2 regions of the Paenibacillus filicis genome follow, and region 2 is predicted to be linked to the other one. Evidence: riboswitches for the same ligand, from Rfam matches in the RefSeq annotation. Region 2 holds a riboswitch; the other holds the start of a gene.
What was found. A riboswitch is a leader RNA that binds a small molecule or an ion and turns the genes downstream of it on or off. The one in region 2 is predicted to bind ZMP and ZTP.

Region 1 (3,456 bases), on a different contig from region 2:
GATTGGCTTCCGCTTCCCGAATCGCCCGGTCCATCACTTCCCCCGGCTGCCGGATCAAATCGCCGTGTCCAACAGCTAGCAGCGTCGGGTTGAGCGCTCTCAGCCTGCGCACACTCTCCAGCGCAGAGTGCTTGTGCCAGGTCGCCCAGGCCGGGAACGGGAACCAAGGCACCCATTGCCCGCTTACCGCAATACCTCCGCGGACCTGCATCGCATCGCCTGCGATCAGATGGCCGCTGCGCTGGTCATAGAAGGCCATCGACCCCGGTGTATGGCCTGGTGCCGCTAGCGCGAGCAGGGAACCTACCCGGTCGCCGTCCTGGAGCAGCACATCCGGCCGCGTCCGGACGTTCTTGGGCAAGCTACCGCGGACTGGCGTATCCGGCTCTCCGGGCTCCATCGCGAGATCGCCGTTCAGAAGCTTGGCGTCCCGGCGGGACAAATATACCTTCGCATCCGGCAGCTCCCGCTTCAGCATATCGAGCGCTCCGATATGATCGCTATGCGGGTGAGTAAGCACAATACGGGTAATCGGCTTGCCGAGCGATGCGGATGTCTCTAGAATTCCCTTGCCGCTTACAGAGATACCGGCATCAATCAAGGTCAGCTCTTCTCCTTCGTCGATCAGATATACATTCACCGGAAACCAGGCTGGGAAAACCGTCAATTGAATCAAGCTTTCTATTTGGACTGTACGCATAAGAAAGATCACTCCTCAAAACTAATATAGTTAGTATTAATATAACTAATACCATTAGTTTTAACAAGCTTTTTATTTATTCATGGTCGTTTGCTGAGGCTAGACGCCAAACCTGCAGTGCGGAACTCCACTCCAGTTCCGCACTGCACCGCGATAAGAATTACATCGTTCTATCGGATGGATCTAGCCTGCCTTTCGGCAGCCTCCACGGTATGCTTCAGCAAGATCGCGATCGTGACCGGACCTACGCCCGCCGGTACTGGCGTAATGGCGGCGGCATGCGGGAAGCACGATTCATAGTCCACGTCCCCGATATTGCCTTCATTATATCCTGCATCGATTACGACGGCGCCCGGCTTGATCCAGTCTCCCTGGACAAAGCGAGGCTTGCCCACAGCTGCGACCACGATATCGCCAAGCCGCACGATCTCGTCCAGACGGGCCGTTCGGGAATGGCAAGTCGTGACTGTGGCATGACGGTTCAGCAGCATCGCCGACACAGGCTTGCCCAGAATCGGGCTTCTGCCGATGACGACGGCATGCTTGCCTTCGATCGGAATGTTGTAATCATCCAGTATCGCCATGATCGCCGCGGGCGTGCACGACGGATAATCGGCGAAGCCGAATGCATTTTGGGCGAAGCCCAGCGTCGTGACGCCGTCCACATCCTTATCGATCCGGATGGCCTCGAACGCAGCCCGCTCATCGATATGAGAAGGCACGGGATGCTGCAGCAGGATGCCGTGCACTTGGCTGTCGCCATTCAGCTTATGAATCGCCGCGATCAGCTCCTCAGTCGTAGTCTCTGCCGGCAGATCGACGCGTACCGACTGCATGCCGAGGCGTCTGCACATGTTGCCCTTCATCCGCACATAGGTCGCGGAGGAAGGATCGTCCCCAACCAGAATCGTGGCCAGGCACGGAACGATTCCTCTAGCCGCCAGCCCCTGGATACGGTGGGCCAAATCCTCCTTGATGGCCGCCGCCACTCGATTTCCGTCAAGAAGCCATGTTTCTGTCATCATTTGCTCAGCCCTTTCTGTTCTGCTGAGAAGCATAAAGAGGCAAGGGGAATATCCCCTTACCTCTGCCCAGGCGTACGGCTGAAAATCCGTATGTGCTTCCTCGTGGTACTCCACGTTTACGCCAGTCACACATACCCGTTATTTATCTCTCATTATACGTGTACCCGGTGACGGTTTTCAAGCCTTATTCCCATAAATCCGTCACCGCGCCGCGGGACGCGGACGAGACCAGCCGGGCGTACTTGGCAAGTACCCCTGAGGACGCCTTGAGCGCAGGCGGGGTCCAGGCTTGCGAACGGAGCTCCAGCTCCCCCGCCGTAACAGCGAAGGAGATTTCTTGGGTTTCGCTGTCGATCGTCACGCTGTCTCCTTCCCGGAGAAGAGCAATCGGCCCGCCAACCTGTGCCTCAGGCGCCACATGACCAACCACGAAGCCATGCGAGCCTCCCGAGAATCTGCCGTCCGTGATCAGAGCCACCTCGCCACCCAGTCCTTTGCCGACGATCAGAGCAGTCACAGACAGCATCTCCGGCATGCCCGGACCGCCCTTTGGACCACAATAGCGGATGACAAGAACATCGCCCCGCTGGATCTCATCGCGCATGATCGCCTCGGTCGCCTCGGCTTCGCTGTCATAGACGCGGGCCGGACCGGTGAAGCGCAGCTTCTTCATCCCGGACATCTTCGCAATCGCGCCGTCCGGGGCCAGGTTGCCTTTCAGAACGACGAGCGGGCCATTCGGCTTCAAAGGCTGGTCGAACGGACGGATAATCTGCTGCTCTGGCTGTAAGGGTGCCGCCTCCGCCAAATTCTCGGCCAAGGTCTTCCCGGTGACCGTCAGGCAGTCGCCATGAAGCAGGCCTTGCTCCAGCAGCAGCTTCATCACACCAGGTACACCTCCGATATCATTGAGGTCCTGCATTACATACTTCCCGCTTGGCTTCAGATCGGCCAGATGAGGTACCTTGACGCGGATACGCTCGAAATCGTCATAGGTCAGATCCACCCCAACCGAGTGGGCGATCGCAATCAGATGCAGGAATGCATTCGTAGAGCCGCCGAGCGCCATGACGACGGTAATCGCATTTTCGAAAGCCTTCTTCGTCATAATATCGCGCGGATAAATTTCCTGCTTCAGCAGATCGATCACTTTCTTCCCCGCTTCGGCACATTCCGCCGCCTTATCAGGCGAGATAGCAGGTGTTGAAGAAGAGCCGGGCAGGCTCATGCCGAGCGCTTCGGCAGCTGAGGCCATCGTATTGGCTGTGTACATGCCTCCGCAAGCTCCCGGGCCCGGACAAGCGCTGCATTCCACCTTATACAGCTCAGCGTCCGTGATCTTGCCCTCATGGTATTGACCTACCGCCTCGAAGGCGCTGACGATATCCACATCCTTCCCGTCAAGCTTGCCTGGCTGGATCGTGCCGCCATACACGTACACGGAAGGCAAATTCATCCGGCCGATGGCCATCAGGCAGGCCGGTGTATTTTTATCGCACCCGCCTACGGCGACGAGGCCATCGAACCGCTCGGCATTGGTCACGATTTCGATGGAATCAGCAATGGCTTCCCGGCTAGGCAAGGAGAACGACATCCCTTCATGCCCCATCGAGATGCCGTCCGATACGGTGATGGTATTAAAAATCAGCGGTGCTCCGCCATGCTGCTGAGCCCCTTTTTTGGCCTGAAGGGCCAGCTCATTGATATGCATATTACATGGTGTCACTTCGC
Region 2 (3,456 bases):
TGGGTAAAAGAAATACAATCGGGCTGTTCAAGTGCCCAGCTTGCATCGGCGAATAGAAGCATGAATTGAGCTTGTACCGGGAGACGCTGCGATAGGCTGTTATACAGCCGATTTTCGTAGGCATCAAATAGCGCGGATGCCTGATCAAGCAGACTGGCATGATTCAGTTCAGCGAGCGTCGGCATGAGCGGGGAGTCTGTGGACGATTCCTCGCCTATCCATTCGTAGTCGCAGGCATAAAAACGAAGCTGTCCGGCGGACGTTGAGGTCTCGGTCAGATCTTTTCCAAAATGAATGGATGTATGTGGCGGCAGGCATACACAACTGAAGCCTTCCAGCCTATGGGTGTGGTTGTTGATCGTCACTGTAGCTGCATGTGCCTGTATCACGAATAAGCTAGAGGTATTCCGGTGATAGCGAAGGCCCTCGGTGTGCAAGGCCTCTGCATGCCTATACATGTTGCTCAGTACAGGAAGTCCTGAATGCTTCATACGAGTGCCAGCTCCTTCTAGGATGCTTTTCTTCATTAAAAGTATAAGGGAAGGGCATTCGTTCGCGCAAAGAGCACCTAAATCCCGCCATCCTAGTGATGGGAAGGTGAACTTATCGTCTTGCTCAAGCCATGGGCGGACAACTGGCTTTGGCTCAATGACTTTGCATCGGCAGCTTCGTCGTAGATGTGATTCTTGCACGAGTAGATTCTCAATCGTAGTCAAGGAGACCGATGAAAATAAGCGTTGTTAGCTCCTCCGAGGATTCTCACTGTGCTGTTGGAGTCCTTCGAGCGAAGGAGTTCTCATGGAAATAAAAAGTGGACAATCCGATTGCGACAGGTGAAGAGATAAAGGGGTAAGGCTGCTCCGTAAACAGCTCGCAAACAAGAAATCGGAGAAAGTGGCTACAACAAGCACGAAACTAGTCACTGCGAGGTAGTCGGCGTGCCTGATAGGCTGATTGTCGGAGCGACAAAGGTCTCGTTTAATCTTCTATTCATGTAAGAGCCAGCCCTATTCGGCTGACTCTTGTATGAATAGACTGTTCAATTGTGATTTTTTAGACCGATAATTTCAGCTTCAGGCAGCCCGGAAGCTTTGATAATAATGGATGTTTCCACTCCGAGGCTAAGAAGCTCTAACGCCATTTCAATGGCTTTCCTTCGTTCGCCACGAGCTTCGCCTTCGGCTAAAGCCCCCTCAATCATGGAAGCTTCATCATGTAAATACTTCTGTCTATCTTCATACAATCGGCGGGCTTCTGCGTCCTGACTAAGAAATTCTAACGTATCCATAGCCTTTTTCAATACAGGTTCGTTCATCGTCAGCACCTCCCAATTGGATCTATCGACACCCTTCAGGAACAGCAACCAGTTTACCAATCCGCCGCTTTCAACGGGGGCAGCTTGGTCACCGAGCTTTGATAATTCGAGAAAATGTAGTTCTATATCATCGATAAGTGGAATGCCAGTACGGTCTTCACGTAGATGAAACACATTATGATATTCATTGTTTGGAAGGAATGAATAATTTAATATGTTGATGGTAACACATTTCTTCAGCATCTTGTAGGAGTGACCCTCTTGTAGCTGTCCACTGTATAGTTTGCTCCAATAAAACATGGTTCTTTTCTCGGTGTCATACTTGTTGAACAGTTGCATCTCAACGTTGATGAGTTCACCTTCTGCTGTTTTGCCACGAATGTCAAGAATGGATTACTTGTCGCGGGGAGCGTCCTTATCGGTATAAGGGTTCAGCAGAGTGATTTCCGTTAAAGGAGGCCTACCGGCTTCAATAAACGTCGTGTTTAAGAATGCAAGCAGAACATCTCGGTTTTCGTCACTGCCGAAGATGCGTTTGAATAAAAAATCATTTCGAGGATCAAGCAGTTCGTTCATCCGTAATCAACTCCATTCATTATTAGTATATCATCTAGCTAAGTTCTTAGACACACCTAAGCAGACACGCTTGTTAATGAATCACATATCTGCATCAACAAATGAATTTGGTACGAATAGAACCCTTCTCGCCTACGCAGGATTGTGCTTGATTAATCCAAGCTTCCGGCATACAATATAGTAAATATTTGGTATGTGCAACTGGCGTAAACGTGGAGTACCACGAGGGAGCACATAGTCATATCGCCGTACGCCTGGGCAAAGTATTTGATCTTCGATCAGATGCTTTTTTTATTTCACTTGAGGAAAGGTCAGGTGTAGGGAATGAAAATGGCGTTTATATTGTTCGACAAGATGACAGCGTTAGATTTTGTTGGCTTCTATGAAGCTGTAACGTGGATGGGGATTCTACGAGCGAAGGAAGAGGTATCCTGGGATTTTTGCTCGAATCAAGAGGAAGTCACCGATGATCGAGGATTAACGATCAAAGTTAGTCAGGTCTGCCCCGAGCTTTCGGTCTATGATTTGATCTTTATTCCTGGGGGGCTATCGACAAGGCAGCTGAGATTTGATACCGATTTTATATCATGGATTCAGACGGCACGAGATGTGGAGTACAAGGTATCGGTCTGTACGGGGGCTTTGATTCTGGGAGCTGCGGGGTTTCTGGACGGGAAGAAGGCAACAACCAACCCTTCTGCCTATGATCTGTTGGCACCTTACTGTGCAGAAGTGATCAGAGAACGCTTCGTCCGAGACGGTAACCTGTTTACGGGCGGAGGCGTGTCAGCTTCGATTGATTTGGGGCTGTATGTGATTGAGTCCCTTACCAGCCCAGAGGTAGCGCGGCAGGTCCAGGACAAGATGGACTACCCGTACTATAGGTCGATGCGATAGAAGCTGAATGGTTAGAGCAGGTGGAACAAACAGCAAAAAACGTCAAGAACAAAGGTTCGTATTCGTTTATAATCAAGCAGAAAGGAAGAGGGTGAATGTCAACTTATGAAGGCTTGATGCAACGGGTGGTGGATGAGATCGAGGCGAGGCTGGGCGAGGAGCTTACCCTGTCTTCGCTGGCTCAGCTGGCGAATTTCTCAGACTTTCATTTCCATCGGGTTTTTCAATCCATCGTGGGTTGGCCGGTGATGGAATATGTCCGCGGGCGCAGACTGTTCCATGCGGCATGCCGGGTGGCCGGGACGAAGGATAAGCTGATGGATATCGCTTTGGACTACGGGTTCGGCACACCGGAAACATTCATCCGAGCTTTTCGCAAGATGTATGGCATGACACCAGGGGAGTATCGCAAGCAAGGTCTGCGCCCCCATGCCTCTGATAAAGCCAACGTGCTTGAGCGGAGGCTCAATCTCGACTCAGGAGGAATTCGCATGGAATTTCGCGTGGTTACCAAGCCCGGCTTTGATGTGATTGGCTACTCGATCCGCACCCGTAATAAGGACGGTCAGAACAACCGGGATATCCCGGCTTTCTGGCAGCGGTATTTGCAGGAGAAGCAAGGACAGGCCTTGTATGAACAAGCGGCTTCGACAGCGGAGTATGGCATC

Region 1: another riboswitch for ZMP and ZTP. It lies ahead of WMW72_RS19505 (bifunctional 5,10-methylenetetrahydrofolate dehydrogenase/5,10-methenyltetrahydrofolate cyclohydrolase); the one in region 2 lies ahead of WMW72_RS22855 (DJ-1/PfpI family protein).

Annotation. Positions count from the first base shown of each region.
Region 1 covers NZ_JBBPCC010000013.1:30,778-34,233, forward strand. Annotated here, with positions in the region: gene WMW72_RS19500 (MBL fold metallo-hydrolase) at 1-700, opposite strand, end outside; gene WMW72_RS19505 (bifunctional 5,10-methylenetetrahydrofolate dehydrogenase/5,10-methenyltetrahydrofolate cyclohydrolase) at 871-1,722, opposite strand; ZMP/ZTP riboswitch at 1,783-1,864, opposite strand; gene ilvD (dihydroxy-acid dehydratase) at 1,910-3,456, opposite strand, start outside.
Region 2 covers NZ_JBBPCC010000016.1:138,282-141,737, forward strand. Annotated here, with positions in the region: gene WMW72_RS22845 (helix-turn-helix domain-containing protein) at 1-491, opposite strand, end outside; partial or broken gene WMW72_RS22850 (Rpn family recombination-promoting nuclease/putative transposase) at 1,040-1,891, opposite strand; ZMP/ZTP riboswitch at 2,079-2,158, shown strand; gene WMW72_RS22855 (DJ-1/PfpI family protein) at 2,216-2,788, shown strand; gene WMW72_RS22860 (AraC family transcriptional regulator) at 2,884-3,456, shown strand, end outside.